Thermobifida halotolerans: one gene and its partner. The protein of the gene in region 1 interacts with the protein of each later gene in a pairwise test. Links are inferred from orthologs where the notes say so. Each region holds a gene or a part of one and is shown on either strand. Other genes may lie near its edges.

Evidence for each region.
Region 2: the proteins of mobA (region 1) and glp interact in binary tests that used the Escherichia coli proteins (3 or more experiments, as listed by UniProt). The link is inferred for Thermobifida halotolerans from one-to-one orthologs.

What each region holds. Positions count from the first base shown.
Region 1 is NZ_CP063196.1:1,021,906-1,029,523, forward strand. Bases 2,551-5,362 are described here. They hold mobA (molybdenum cofactor guanylyltransferase), read left to right. Parts: upstream 2,551-3,570; coding sequence 3,571-4,155; downstream 4,156-5,362. Other genes in these bases: NI17_RS04510 (hypothetical protein), read left to right, coding at 2,551-2,962; NI17_RS04515 (GNAT family N-acetyltransferase), read right to left, coding at 3,030-3,527; NI17_RS04525 (metallopeptidase TldD-related protein), read right to left, coding at 4,675-5,362. Outside these bases: NI17_RS04490 (hypothetical protein), read left to right, coding at 1-25; NI17_RS04495 (RtcB family protein), read left to right, coding at 171-1,358; NI17_RS04500 (hypothetical protein), read right to left, coding at 1,401-1,580; NI17_RS04505 (hypothetical protein), read left to right, coding at 1,771-2,421; more of NI17_RS04510, read left to right, coding at 2,474-2,550; more of NI17_RS04525, read right to left, coding at 5,363-6,078; NI17_RS04530 (TldD/PmbA family protein), read right to left, coding at 6,114-7,601. UniProt on the Escherichia coli protein: Transfers a GMP moiety from GTP to Mo-molybdopterin (Mo-MPT) cofactor (Moco or molybdenum cofactor) to form Mo-molybdopterin guanine dinucleotide (Mo-MGD) cofactor.
Region 2 is NZ_CP063196.1:5,130,148-5,136,563, forward strand. Bases 2,661-5,630 are described here. They hold glp (molybdotransferase-like divisome protein Glp), read left to right. Parts: upstream 2,661-3,512; coding sequence 3,513-4,748; downstream 4,749-5,630. Other genes in these bases: galU (UTP--glucose-1-phosphate uridylyltransferase GalU), read left to right, coding at 2,661-3,481; moaC (cyclic pyranopterin monophosphate synthase MoaC), read left to right, coding at 4,791-5,279; NI17_RS22700 (MogA/MoaB family molybdenum cofactor biosynthesis protein), read left to right, coding at 5,276-5,630. Outside these bases: NI17_RS22665 (RcpC/CpaB family pilus assembly protein), read right to left, coding at 1-218; NI17_RS22670 (DUF1540 domain-containing protein), read left to right, coding at 782-1,066; NI17_RS22675 (FmdB family zinc ribbon protein), read right to left, coding at 1,338-1,640; NI17_RS22680 (5-formyltetrahydrofolate cyclo-ligase), read right to left, coding at 1,833-2,420; more of galU, read left to right, coding at 2,552-2,660; more of NI17_RS22700, read left to right, coding at 5,631-5,785; NI17_RS22705 (GNAT family N-acetyltransferase), read left to right, coding at 5,872-6,416. UniProt on the Escherichia coli protein: Catalyzes the insertion of molybdate into adenylated molybdopterin with the concomitant release of AMP.

The DNA.
Region 1 (7,618 bases):
CGCCCTCACCGACCCGGAACCCTGACCGCTCCCCGGTGATCCCCGCCCCGGCGGGTAGTGGCCCGGACGAAAACCGGTTGCCCCGCGGGCGCGGATCTGGCGTCATGGTGGGGCGCCGCCGCCCCGTGGGAGGCGGCGTGTTCCCCGTGTCGCCGTGGAGGAGGTGGCCCATGCCCTACACCGAGGTTCCGGGAGCGCGCGTCCCGATCCGGATGTGGACCGACCCGAGCACGGTGGAGCAGCCAGCCATGGACCAGCTCCGCAACGTCACCACGCTGCCGTGGGTGCACGGCCTGGCCGTCATGCCCGACGTGCACTACGGCAAGGGAGCGACCGTGGGCTCGGTCATCGCGATGCGCGACGCCGTCTCCCCGGCCGCCGTCGGCGTCGACATCGGCTGCGGCATGACCGCCGTCAAAACGTCGCTGCGCGCCGAGGACCTGCCCGACGACCTGCGCGGGCTGCGCTCCGGACTGGAGCGGGCCGTGCCCGTCGGCCACCAGGCGCACAGGGAGCCCGTCGACCCGCGCCGCGTCCCCGAGGTGAGAAGCCGCGACTGGGACCGCTTCTGGAAGCGCTTCGACGACCTGACCGAGGCCGTCCACTCCCGCCGCGAGCGCGCCGCCTGCCAGATCGGCACCCTCGGCGGCGGCAACCACTTCCTCGAGGTGTGTCTGGACGACGACGGCGCGGTGTGGGTCGTGCTGCACTCCGGGTCCCGCAACATCGGCAACGAACTGGCCGGACACCACATCGACCGGGCCCGCGGCCTGCCGCACAACCGGGACCTGCCCGACCGCGACCTCGCGGTGTTCGTCGCGGGCACGCCCGAGATGGACGCCTACCGCCACGACCTGTTCTGGGCGCAGGACTACGCGCGCCGCAACCGCGAGGTGATGATGGGCCTGGCCTGCGGCGTGCTGCGCGAGCGGTTCCCCGGCGTGGCCTTTCCCGAGTGGATCTCCTGCCACCACAACTACGTGGCCGAGGAGACCTACGACGGCGTCGACGTGCTCGTCACCCGCAAGGGCGCGATCCGCGCCGGACGCGGCGACCTCGGCATCATCCCGGGCTCGATGGCGACCGGCACCTACATCGTGCGCGGGCTCGGCAATCCGGCGTCGTTCAACTCCGCCTCGCACGGCGCGGGCCGCCGCATGAGCCGCACCAGGGCCCGCAAGACCTTCACGCGGGCCGACCTGGTCGAGCAGACCAGGGGAGTGGAGTGCCGAAAAGACATCGGCGTCGTCGACGAGATCCCCGCCGCCTACAAGGACCTCGACGAGGTCATCGCCGCCCAGACCGACCTGGTGGAGGTCGTGGCGCGCCTGCGGCAGGTGGTGTGCGTCAAGGGGTGAGCGCCGACTCCGTGACCTGACACGCGGACCGCCTCCCGCGTGTCAGGTCCGCCGGCGCAGGAGGAGCGCGACCAGCGCGACCGACTCGCCCAGCAGCGACGCCGTGCGGGAGCAGAGCAGCACCCGGAACGGGACGTCGGCGCGCAGCAGGCCCCACCCCCGACCGCCGCCCCGTCCCCGTCCACCGCGTCCCCGCTCATCGCGCTCCCGTGTGTGCCGCACCCGGAATGCTGCCAGTCGCCGCGAGCGCGGACGACTCATTTTCCGTGGCGGGGATTCCCTCTTTGTGACCAGCGGTGATCCCCAACGCCGAAGGCGTCGGGGTTTTCGCGCGTCCGGCGGGGGCAGGCGTGAGGACGTACCGCCGGGCGACCCCCGCCCGGTCCCCCGAAACCGATCGAGAGGCGACGAGATGGATACCGGCCTGATCATCGGTCTCGCGGTGTTTCTCGGCCTGGTGGTGATCGCGGTCGCCGCGGTCTTCGCCTTTCGGGAACCCCGCCGAGGCAGCCACCTGAAGCAGCGGTTCGGTCCCGAGTACGACCGCGAGGTGCAGCGGCACGGCAGCCGCAGACGGGCAGAACACGAACTCCGCGAGCGCGAGAGGCGACACTCCGCGCTCGACCTGCGCGACCTCACCCCCGAGGAGCGCGCCCGCTACGAGGAGGAGTGGACACGTACCCAGGAGCGCTTCGTCGACGACCCGGTGACCGCCGTGGCCGACGCCGACCGGCTCATGAGCCGGGTGATGGCCGACCGCGGATACCCCGTCGACGACTCCCGACAGCAGGCCGCCGACCTGTCGGTGGAGCACGCCGACGTCATCGACGACTACCGGCGCGCCCACGCCAGCGCCGAGCGCGGCCGCTCCGGGGAGGCGACCACCGAGGAGCTGCGCGACGCGATGGTCCGCTACCGCGCGCTCTTCGCCGAGCTGCTGGGCCACACCGCCCACGACGAGCACTCCTTCGGGCGGCACGCCGTTCCCCAGCCCCGTGACACCGCCGAGCACGGCGCCGCCGAACGCGACACGGCCGTCGACACCGGCCGCCGCCGCTGGTAGCCCCGGGGCACGACCACAACCGCGACACCACCTCACAGAGGAGGCGACGACCGTGGAACACCACACCCGCGAGCCCCACGACGTCCGTACCGACACCCACGCCCCCGAGACGGCGCCCGGCGCGCACGGCCACCACAGCAGCCCCCGGGCGGGCGAGCACCCCCGGGCGGGCGAGTGGGCCGAGGAGCGCGCCGCGCGGTCCGGCACCGAGACCGGCCGGCTCTCCGCGCCGCGGCCCCGCACCGAGGCGGGAGCCGAGGAGGAGGCGGAACGGGAGTTCGACAGCGGTGAGCGGTTCCAGGCGCGGTGGCGCAGGATCCAGAGCGACTTCGTCGACGATCCGCACGCCAGCGTCGCCGCCGCCGACAGCCTCGTGGGCGAGGTCATCGAACAGCTCACCGCCCGCCTCAACGAGCGCAAGCGCCGCATCGAGTCGGGTTGGCAGCGGCGTAGCGAGGGCGGCAGCGACACCGAGCGGCTGCGCGTGGCCCTGCGCGAGTACCGTTCCCTGCTCGACCAGCTCACCGCGGTGTCCCGGTGAGGCGCGCCGGGAACGGACACCGGCCCCGCCGCCCCGAGGGGTGACGGGGCCGCTGCCGTGACGGGGCTCAGTCCCGCGACGCGCGGTCCAGGCGCAGCCCGTAGGTCAGCAGCGGCATCCCCGGCTGCGGAGACCAGTCGCGTTCGGGCAGTCGGACGAACCCCTCCGAGACGTACAGCCGCCGCGCGGCGACCATGATCGGCTGGGTGGACAGCACCAGGTGCGCCACGTGCGCGCACACCGCCCGTTCGATGGCGGCGCGCAGCAGCAGCCCGCCCACGCCGCGCCGCTGCGCGTACGGGGCCACGGCCAGGGCGCGGATCTCGGCCTCGTCGGCGGAGACGGTGATCTCGCTGTCCCGCTGGAAGGGACGCAGGGTGACGGTGCCGAGGATGTCGTCGCCGTCCACGGCGACCAGCACCTCGCCGACTCCGCTGGTGCCCAGGGCGCGCAGCACGGGAACGTAGGGAGAGTCGGGGGTGAGCAGCCCCTGGCCGACGTAGGTGGCCACCCTCAGGTCGCCGATACGGGGCATCTCGTCATGGCGGGCTTCACGGACCAGCATGAATTCATGAAACAGTATGGGCGCACACCACGGGAGGAGGGGCGTGGACGGCTACGACGCGGTGGTGCTGGCGGGCGGGGCGGCGCGGCGCCTGGGCGGCGTCGACAAGCCCGGACTGGACGTGGGCGGACGCACCATGCTGGAGCGCGTGGCCGAGGCCGTGCGTGACGCGGCCCTGCTCGTCGTGGTGGGGCCGCCGCGTCCCCGTCCGGCGGCCCGCTACGTCCGGGAGGACCCGCCGGGCGCGGGACCGCTGCCCGCGCTGCGCACCGGCCTGGCCGAGGTCGGCTCCCCCTGGTTCGCGCTGCTGGCCGCCGACATGCCGTTCCTGGACGGCGAGGCGGTGGCGGCGCTGCGGCGGGCCGCGGCGGTCGGCGACGGGGCCGTCCTGGTCGACGCGGAGGGGCGGCCGCAGTGGCTGGCGGGCCTGTGGCGCACCGCGGCGGTGCGCGCGGCCCTGGCCGACTACTCCGGGCGTTCGCTGCGCGGCCTGCTCGCCCCCCTGGACCCGGCCGAGGTGCTGCGGCCCGAAGCCGCCCGGGACTGCGACACCCCCGAGGAGCTGGCCCGCGCCCGGGAGGCCGGGGACTCGGAGCCCCGAGGCCGCCTCGGCCCGGGCGGGTCCTGAAACCAGCGCGGGGAAGCTCGGGAGGACGGCGGAGCGTTTCCGGGGACGGGGCCCGAGCGAACCGGTTCGGGGGCCGCCCCGTCGCGACTCGATCCCGATTTCCGGTACGGCTGTGCACCGTTATGGCTTTCTGTGTCGCACAGCGGTTCGGAAAGCTAGAGAAGACGCGGCCAAAAGAAAAGGCGACGCCGGGTGGCTACGGGGGCAAACCACCCGACGTCGCGATCGGTGTTTCGACGGGGGCTCGAAACACCGCCTCCGCGCTTCAGCGGGGGACTGAAGCGCTGGTGCCCAATCTACAACCGCCGACCCCCGATCTACATCAAGAGTCTATTACGACGTGATCTCGGGAGAGTTCCGCGGTTTCCTGGGGCTTTGCCCCCCCGAACCCGGTTTTGGGCAGCGCCGGGACGCCGCGGGGCGCAAATTGTTCAGAGAATGGACCAAACCCCGGGCAATGCCGCGAGAACACCGGGAAGCGGAAATCGGACACCCCGGCCGCTTCGCGAACAGACGCGGTCAGGACGCCTGACTCACCGACGACATGTTGAAATCCGGGATGCGCATGGGCGGCATCGCGGTGCGCGGGAAGTACTCGCCGAACTCGCGGGAGAACGTCGGAACGGTCCGGCCGACCTCGCTGACCCGTTCCAGCAGTCCCACCGGCGACTCGTTGAACCGGAAGTTGTTCACCGCCCCCCGGACCTCGCCGTCCTCGACCAGGTACACACCGTCGCGGGTGAGACCCGTGACGAGCATGGTACGCGGATCCACCATGCGGATGTACCACAGGCAGGTCAGCAGCAGGCCCCGCTCGGTGGCGGCCACCATGTCGTCCAGGGACGCCGTCGCGCCGGGCAGCTCCAGGACCAGGTTGTCGGTCTCGGGCGTCAACGGCAGCGCGGTCAGCAGCGCCGAGTCGTAGGTCTGCACCAGGCGCGCCAGTTCGCCGTCGCTGATCCACTCGGTCTCGCCGATCGGCCGCCCGTTGTCGAAGGCGCTGATCCGCCGCCCCGGCGCGTCGGCCAGCACGAACGGCGCGCACTCCAGGCCCGGTTCGGCCGGGTTGGAGCGCAGCCGCAGCGGCAGCGGCGACAGCCGCTCGCCCACCCGGGTGCCGCCCCTCGGTGAGGAGAAGGCGGTGCGGCCCTCGAAGGTGTCGCGCGCGCCCAGCCCCCAGTACAGGTCGGTCATCAGATCGGCGACCGCGGCGGGCGGCAGCAGCGTCTCGTAGCGTCCCGCGGGCAGTTCCACGGTGGTGCGCGCCCAGGCGATCCGCCGGTGCAGTTCCGCCTCCAGCGCGGCGACGTCGACGTCGGTGAAGTCGCGGGTGGCCTGCCCCGCCCAGGTGGAGTGGTGCGGGTCGTCGGCCTTGGCGTTGAGGTCGAGGCTGCCGGACGGCTGGTCGTGGCGGAGCCGCACCCCCGTCGAGGAGCCCAGGAAGGTGGAGGTCACCGAGTGCTGGGCGTAGCCGTACAGCCGCACCCCCGCCTGCGCGGACTGCTGGAACGCCTTGCCCAGCTCCGGGGCGAAGCCGGAGAACACCCCGATGTCGGTGGCGGCGACGGGGGCGTCCCAGGCGGTGGAGGAGCGGCCCGCGGCGGCGGGCTCCAGCAGCGGGTGCGCCTCCTCGGCGGGCGGCGCCTCGCGTGCGGCGTCCTCGGAGGCGCGCACCAGCTCCTCCAGTTGGTCGTCGCGCAGTCCGCTGCGCGACACCGATCCCGCGCGGACCCCCTTGGCATCCTCGACCAGGGAGATCACCGTGACCGAACGGCCCCGGGCCACCCCGTTGGTGGTCAACGAGTTCCCGGCCCAGCGCAGGTTGGCCGTACTGGTCTCGGCCACCAGCACCATGCAGTCGTCGGCGCGCGACAGTTCCAGCGCGCGCTCGGTCACGGCCTGCGCGGACAGCGACTGGCTCACGGTTGTTCCCTTCGGTTGCGAGGAGTGCGCGCCGGTCACGCTCTGGCCTCCCGTGCGGTGTTGAGCACCCGCACCCCCTCGAACAGGGCGCTGGGGCATCCGTGGCTGACCGGGGCGACCTGGCCGGGCTGGCCCTTGCCGCAGTTGAACGCCCCGCCCAGCACGTAGGTGTCGGGACCGCCCAGGGCGCGCAGCGAGTTCCAGAACTCGGTGGTGGTGGCCTGGTAGGCCACGTCCCGCAGCTGCCCGGTGATGCGGCCGTCGCGGATCCGGTAGAAGCGCTGCCCGGTGAACTGGAAGTTGTACCGCTGCATGTCGATCGACCAGCTTCGGTCACCGACGATGTAGATGCCGTCGTCGACCTGGCGGATCAGGTCCCGGGTGGAGGGGCCGCGCGGGTCGGGCCGCAGCGACACGTTGGCCATGCGCTGGATCGGCATGGTCGCGGGCGAGTCGGCGAACGCGCAGCCGTTGGAGCGTTCGTAGCCCATCAGGTGCGAGATGCGCCGGTCGCGCTGGAACCCGGTGAGCACCCCCTCGGTGATCAGCGGGAACGACGAGGCGGCCACGCCCTCGTCGTCGTAGCCGATGGTGGCCAGGCCGTGTTCGACGGTGCGGTCGCCGGTGACGTTCATGATCTGCGACCCGTAGCGCAGCTCGCCGAGCTGGTCGTGGGTGGCGAACGAGGTGCCCGCGTAGGCGGCCTCATAGCCCAGGGCGCGGTCCAGTTCGGTGGCGTGCCCGATGGACTCGTGGATGGTCAGCCACAGGTTGGACGGGTCGATGACCAGGTCGTAGACGCCCGGCTCCACGCCGGGCGCGGCGACCTTGTCGGCCAGCAGCTCGGGCAGTTCGGCGAGTTCGGCCTCGACCGTCGGCAGGTACTCCTGTCCCCGCCCCACCGGCGGGGAGATCGTCCGCATGCTCTCCAGCCGCCCCTGGGCGGTGGACATCACCTCGACCGAGGGGTGCAGGCGCACCCGCTGCTGGGTGGTGGCGGTTCCGGCCGTGTCCGCGTAGAACTTCTGCTCCTTGGCCACGAGCAGGCTCGCGTCGACGTGGTCGACCCGGTGGTCGGCCAGCAGGCGGCGGCTCCACCCGGCGAGCAGGTCGACGGTGTCGCTGAGGGGGACCGTGAACGGGTCGATCTCGTAGGAGGAGACCCACACCGCGTCGGGGTGGGCGGGCTCGGGCGCCAGCTCGACGCGGTCGCTGCTGAGCACCGACGTGAGTTTGGCGACGTCGACGGCCTGGGCGGCGACCGCCGCGGCGGCGTCGACGGTCAGTTCCGTCCCCGCGGCGAACCCCCACGCGCCGTTGTGGACCACGCGCACCGCGAAACCGAGCGTGTCGGTCTCCTGGGCGGTCTCGACGGAGCCGTCGGCCAGCACGAGGTGGCGGCCGCGGATGCGTTCCAGCCGGAAGTCGGCGTGGTCCGCCCCGAGGTCGCGGGCGCGCTGCAGTGCCGCGTCGGCGAGGGGGCGCAGCGGAAGGGAGAGGAATTCGGAATCGATTTCGCGCACGGTGGAAACGTAACGCT
Region 2 (6,416 bases), 4.1 Mb from region 1 along the record:
GGGACCTCGCGCACGACCGTGTCCGCCCCGGTCAACGGGGCGAGGCCGGACAGGTCGCGGGCGGCCACCAGGACCTCGGCCGCGGGCGGCGGGGGAGGGCGCAGCACCAGCAGCGCCCCGGCCGCGGCCGTGGCCGCGGACAGGGCGCCCAGAAGCCGCCGCCAGCGATGCCAGCGGAACCGGAGCGGACGCCGGGAGGAGTCGGATGTGGCGTTCATGGACACCGAAGGTAGACGGGCCGAGGCAGCGTGGATCAAGGCTGTCCACAGGGAATCCCGCCGCTCGCCCGGGACCCGGATCGGTCGGCCCGCGGAGGACGGACCCGCGCGGCGTCTCGCGGGGTGCGCGGACCGATGATCCCGGCACCAGGGGACTGCTTTCCGCGCTTCCCGACCCCTGGTGTCGATCCCGACGCCCGCGCCCCCACCGACGGAAAGGTCCGAGGACATCCCGCACCACCAGGACCGGGAAAGGAACACGGCACGCGAAAGCCCCCGCACCCCTGAGGGCTGGCGGTGGAGTGGCCGGCGCGCGAAGCGCCTGAGCCGTCCACGCCCCCGCCCTCCGCACTGCGAAGGCGATCCCACACCACAGGGAGAAAGGACACCGACCACCGTCGGAAGAGACGCAGCCCTCGCACACCCGACCCGCCCCGGTGGTATCGCCTCGACCAGGCCGGTGCCAAGACTTCACCGGGTTCTCGGTGACACGGAGCACCCCCTGGAAGGGGAGTGCCCCGCCTGGGAGGCTCGGGTATGTCGTCGATGTTTGGGGGATTGCGATGGACATGCCAGTGGTGAACTCGTGCGAGGCGGAAGCCTGCGTGTACAACACCGACCGCGCCTGCCGCGCGCTGGCCATCACCGTGGGCGACGTCCGCCATGCCTACTGCGACACCTTCTTCGACGCCCCGGCCAAGGGCGGCGATCCCGCCACCACGGGCCACGTCGGCGCCTGCAAGATGTCCGACTGCCAGCACAACGTCCAGTTCGAATGCCAGGCTTCGGGCATCGCCGTCGGCTACCGGCAGGAGCAGGCGGACTGCCTCACCTACTCGCCCGCCTGAACGGCGGTTCCATGCCGGCCCCGTACTTCCGGGCGGCGGCCGCGCTGCCGGGCGCGCCGGGGCGGCGTACCGGCGAAGGCCGCGAGCAGCGCCACGGGTCCGCACGTCCGAACCGGTGGTCATCCCCGTCGACGGACAGTCCGCGGGTGCTCGTCGCAGGCCCGGTGCGGTGGAGGCGGCGCGGACCCCGCCGCGCACACCGTGAGGGCCGTCCCCCGCGGACGGGGAACGACCCTCACGGGCAGGTTCGGGGTGCGCCAGGGCGCGGATCTCAGGCGGCGGAGGGGGCCTTCGTGCCGCCGGAGTCGCCGGACGAGGAGGACTCGGAGGACGAGGACTCGGCCTTGGCGGGCTTGTCGCTCTTGGAGGAGCCCGTCAGCGCGGAGCTGTTGGAGCTGGACGTGCTGTCGGTGCGGTAGAAGCCCGACCCCTTGAAGACGATGCCGACAGCGGAGTACACCTTGCGCAGCTTGCCCTGGCACTCGGGGCAGGTGGTCAGCGGGTCGTCGCTGAAGCTCTGCACGACCTCGAGATCGGCGCCGCACTCGGTGCAAGCGTACTGGTACGTAGGCACGGGTCCTCCTAGCTGGCACTCTCACCCGACGACTGCTAAATAGTACGCCGTCGGGCCACATGATCGCGACAACGGGGTGGTGACGCCGTCTCGACCGGGAACTACTCGCCGGGAGCAACGCGGCGGTGTCCACCGTTCGTGCCCCGTGTCGGAGGTGAGATCCGACACGCTGGAGTTCGGCTTCCGGCGCTCCTAGCGGTTCCCCAACCACACCACCCCGCGCCCGGGAGTCACCGCCCCCCGGACCGGGCGGTCGTGCTCCTCGGTGGGCACCGACTCCACCAGTTCGGTGTCGTAGACCACGGCCAGCGACACCGCCCCCTCGCCCGCCCGGGCCAGCGCCCGGTCGTAGCAGCCCGCCCCCCGACCGAGCCGGTACCCCGCGGCGTCCACCGCCAGGGCCGGGCAGACCAGCGCCGAGACCCCGCGCACCGCGTCCACCCCGAGACGCGGACCGGTCGGCTCCACCAGGCCGTGCCCGGCGGGAGCCAGCGAGTCGGGACCGGTGTAGGGCGCCCAGTCCAACTCCCCGCCGTCCAGGAACACCGGCAGCAGCACGGTGCCGCCGCGCTCGGACAGGGCCGCCACCAGCGGGCGGGTGTCCGGCTCCGAGCCCACCGCGTAGTAGACCGCCACAGTGCGGCCCGAGGACACCTCCGGCAGCGCCAGCACGGCGTCCCGGATCGCCGCCCCGGCCGCCGCGCGCGCCCGTCCGGACAGTTCACGTCGCGCCGCGAGCACCCGCCGCCGCAGCTCACGCTTGCTCAACACGCCGTCCATGGTCGGCAAGTCTGCCAGCGGCGCCGGAGGGAATGAACGCGAGGTGACGCGGCCACGAAATCACAGCGGGGAAAACGCCGGTGCCCATCCGTGATACGTGTCTGACATGACGGTGTCTTATGGTGCGGATCATGGCAGATGAACAGCACACCGTAACCCAGGTCACCAAAGCGGTGATCCCCGTCGCCGGACTGGGCACCCGATTCCTGCCCGCCACCAAGTCCACACCCAAGGAGATGCTGCCGATCGTCGACAAACCGGCGATCCAGTACGTCGTCGAGGAGGCCGTCTCCGCGGGACTCGGCGACGTCCTGATGATCACCGGACGCAACAAGCGCTCCATCGAGGACCACTTCGACCGGGCCTACGAACTGGAGGAGGCGCTGCGCGTCAAGGACGACATCGACCGGCTCAACGCGGTCCGCGAGTCCAGCGAACTCGCCCAGGTGCACTACGTGCGCCAGGGCGAGCCGCGCGGACTGGGCCACGCGGTGCTGTGCGGCGCCGCGCACGTGGGCGACGAACCGTTCGCGGTGCTGCTCGGCGACGACCTCATCGGCGCCCGCGAGACCCTCCTCAAGCGGATGATCGAGGTCCGCCAGACCTACGGGGGCAGCGTCATCGCGCTCATGGAGGTCGCCCCCGAACAGGCCTCGCTGTACGGGTGCGCCGCGATCCGGCCCACCGACGAGTCCGACGTGGTGACCGTCACCGACCTCGTGGAGAAGCCCCCGGTCGGCCAGGCGCCGAGCCGCTGGGCGATCATCGGCCGCTACATCTGCGACCCGGCGGTCTTCGACGTACTGCGCAAGACGCCTCCGGGCCGCGGCGGAGAGATCCAGTTGACCGACGCGCTGCGCGAACTCGCCCGGAGCGGCCCAGAGCAGGGCGGCCCCGTCCACGGCGTGCTGTTCCGCGGCCAGCGCTACGACACCGGCAACAAGATCGACTACCTTCGCACCGTGGTGGAATTCGCTTGCGACCGCCCGGACCTGGCCGAGGAGTTCCTTCCATGGCTGCGTGACTTCCTCGCGGAGCACGGGACCGACTCCACCGAGTAGGCCGAACGAACGAACACGGCGGGGGAAGCCGATGAAGAGCGTCGAACAGCACGTCAACGACATCCTGGCGGTGGTCACCCCACCCGAGCCGATCGAACTGGACCTGCTCCGGGCGCACGGAGCGGTCCTCGCCGAGCCGGTCACGGCACAGGTCGCGCTTCCCCCGTTCGACAACTCCGCCATGGACGGCTACGCGGTCCGCGCCGCCGACGTGGCCGCGGCCACCGCGGAGGCTCCGGTGTCGTTGCCGGTCGTGGCGGACATCCCCGCGGGGGACTCCTTCACCTCGGCCATCCCCGAGGGCTGCTGCGTGCGCATCATGACCGGTGCGCCGATGCCGGTGGGCGCGGACGCGGTGGTTCCCGTGGAGTGGACCGACGGCGGCGTGGCCACCGTGGCGATCCACCGCGCGGCCGAGGCGGGCAACGCGGTCCGCCTGGCGGGCGGAGACGTGGAGAAGGGCGCCGAACTGCTGCCGCCCGGAGTCCGGATCGGACCCGCGGAACTCGCGGCGCTCGCCTCGGCCGGCCGCCGCTCGGCGCGGGTCTACCCGCGTCCCCGGGTTGTCGTCCTCGCCACCGGTGAGGAGCTGGTGGAGCCGGGGCGCCCCCTCGGGCCCGGCCAGATCTGGGACTCCAACAGCTTCATGCTCACCGCCGCCGCGATCGAGGCGGGCTGTGAGGCCTACCGGTACGGCTTCGTCGGCGACGACCCGGCCACCGTGGCCGCCACCCTCCAGGACGCGCTGGTGCAGGCCGACATCGTCATCACCAGCGGAGGCGTCAGCATGGGCGCCTACGACGTGGTCAAGGACGTGCTCCTGCGCATGGGGACGGTCCGCTTCGAGAAGGTGGCCGTGCAACCGGGCATGCCGCAGGGCTACGGCACCGTGGGCAGGGACCGCGGCGTGCCCATCATCACGCTCCCCGGCAACCCGGTCAGCGCCTACGTCTCCTTCCACCTGTTCGTGCTGCCCGCCCTGCGCAAGATGAGCGGTCTGCCCCAGGAGCAGCTACCGTCGGTGCGGGCCCGGCTGCTGGCCCCGGTGCCCTCCTCCCCCAGGGGCAGGCGCTCCTACCTGCGCGCGGTACTGGACTACGACGCCTCCGAGGGGGAGATCGCCTACACGGCGCTGCCCGCCACCCGGCAGGGCTCGCACCAGTTGTCCGCGCTCGCGGCGACGAACGCGCTCGTGGTGGTCCCCGAACAGGTCACCGAACTGCCCGCGGGCAGTGTTGTCGAGGCGGTCCGGCTCCCCTACCGGTAAGCTCCCGCTCGTATCCCGAACCAGGAGAGCCCACAACCACTCATGTCCAACGCGCACCCTTCCGGTTTTCCGCATCTCGACCCCTCCGGCGCGGCCCGCATGGTCGACGTGTCCGCCAAGGAGGCCACCGCCCGCTCCGCCGTCGCGACCGGCCGGGTCCTGCTGTCGGCCGAGACGGTCGCGGCCCTGCGCGGAGGCGGGGTGCCCAAGGGCGACGCGCTCGCCGTGGCCCGTATCGCCGGGATCCAGGGCGCCAAGCGGACCCCCGACCTCGTCCCGCTGTGCCACCCCATCGCGGTGCACGGTGTCGACGTCGACCTGACGGTGACCGACAGCGGGGTCGACATCAGGGCCGCCGTGCGCACCGCGGACCGCACCGGCGTCGAGATGGAGGCGCTGACCTGCGTGATGACGGCCGCACTGGGGCTCATCGACATGGTCAAGGCCCTCGACCCGGAGGCGGTCGTCACCGACGTCCGGGTGGAGGAGAAGACCGGAGGCAAGACCGGCCACTGGCGGCGCTCCGCATGAGCGGCGCGACCGTCCCCCGGGTGGTGGTCGTCACCGCGTCGGACCGGGCTGCGGCCGGGGTGTACGAGGACCGGTCGGGGCGGCTGCTCGCCGACCTGGTCGCCGAGACGGGCTGCACGGTCGACGGGCCGTGGGTGGTGCCCGACGGCGAGCCCGTCGCCGAGGCGCTGCGCCGCGCGCTGTCCGAGGGCTACGACGCGGCGCTGACCACCGGTGGCACCGGGCTGGGACCGCACGACGCCACCCCCGAGGCCACCCGGCCGCTGCTGGAGTACGAGATTCCCGGACTCGCCGAGGCGCTGCGCGCGGCGGGCCGCGACAGGGGAGTGCCCGCCGCGGTGCTCTCCCGGGGACTGGCCGGGGTGGCCCGTGCCGGGGACCACCGCATGCTCGTGGTCAACCTGCCCGGATCCTCCGGCGGGGTACGCGACGGCATGGCGGTGCTCGCTCCCGTCCTGGTCCACGCCGTCGACCAGATCCGGGGCGGCGACCACCCCCGCCCGTGACCACCGGAACGGGAACTTTTCCGGGATCGTCTTCCCGATCGGCGGGTGAAGGAGAATGATGGGTCGTGGAGGGCGACACGAGGACGGTGAGACGGATGCGTGGTTGGCCGGTGTCCCTGGCCGAGGGGGATGTCGGGCTGCGTCCGCTCAGGCTGCGTGACGCCGCCGCACTGCGCGAGACCCGTGCCCGCAACGCCGAGTGGCTGCGTCCCTGGGAGCCCACCCACCCCGAGACGCCGCTGCAGCAGGACGGACTGCTGCCCTACCTGGTCATGGTGCAGTCGATCCGCAGGGAGGCCCGCCACGGCGTCGCGATGCCGTGGGCGATCACCTGGGCGGACCGGTTCGTCGGTCAGCTCACGGTCGGCGCGATCACCTGGGGGGCGGCGCGTTCGGCGCAGGTCGGCTACTGGATCGACAGCGCCTACGCCGGACACGGGATCATGCCCACGGCCGTCGCGTTGGCGGTCGACCACTCCTTCTTCACCGTGGGCCTGCACCGGATCGAGGCCAGTATCCGCCCGGAGAACCACAAGAGCCGCCGCGTGGTCGAGAAGCTCGGGTTCCGTGAGGAGGGGCTGCGCGAACGGCAGTTGCACATCGACGGCGCGTGGCGGGACCACCTCTGCTA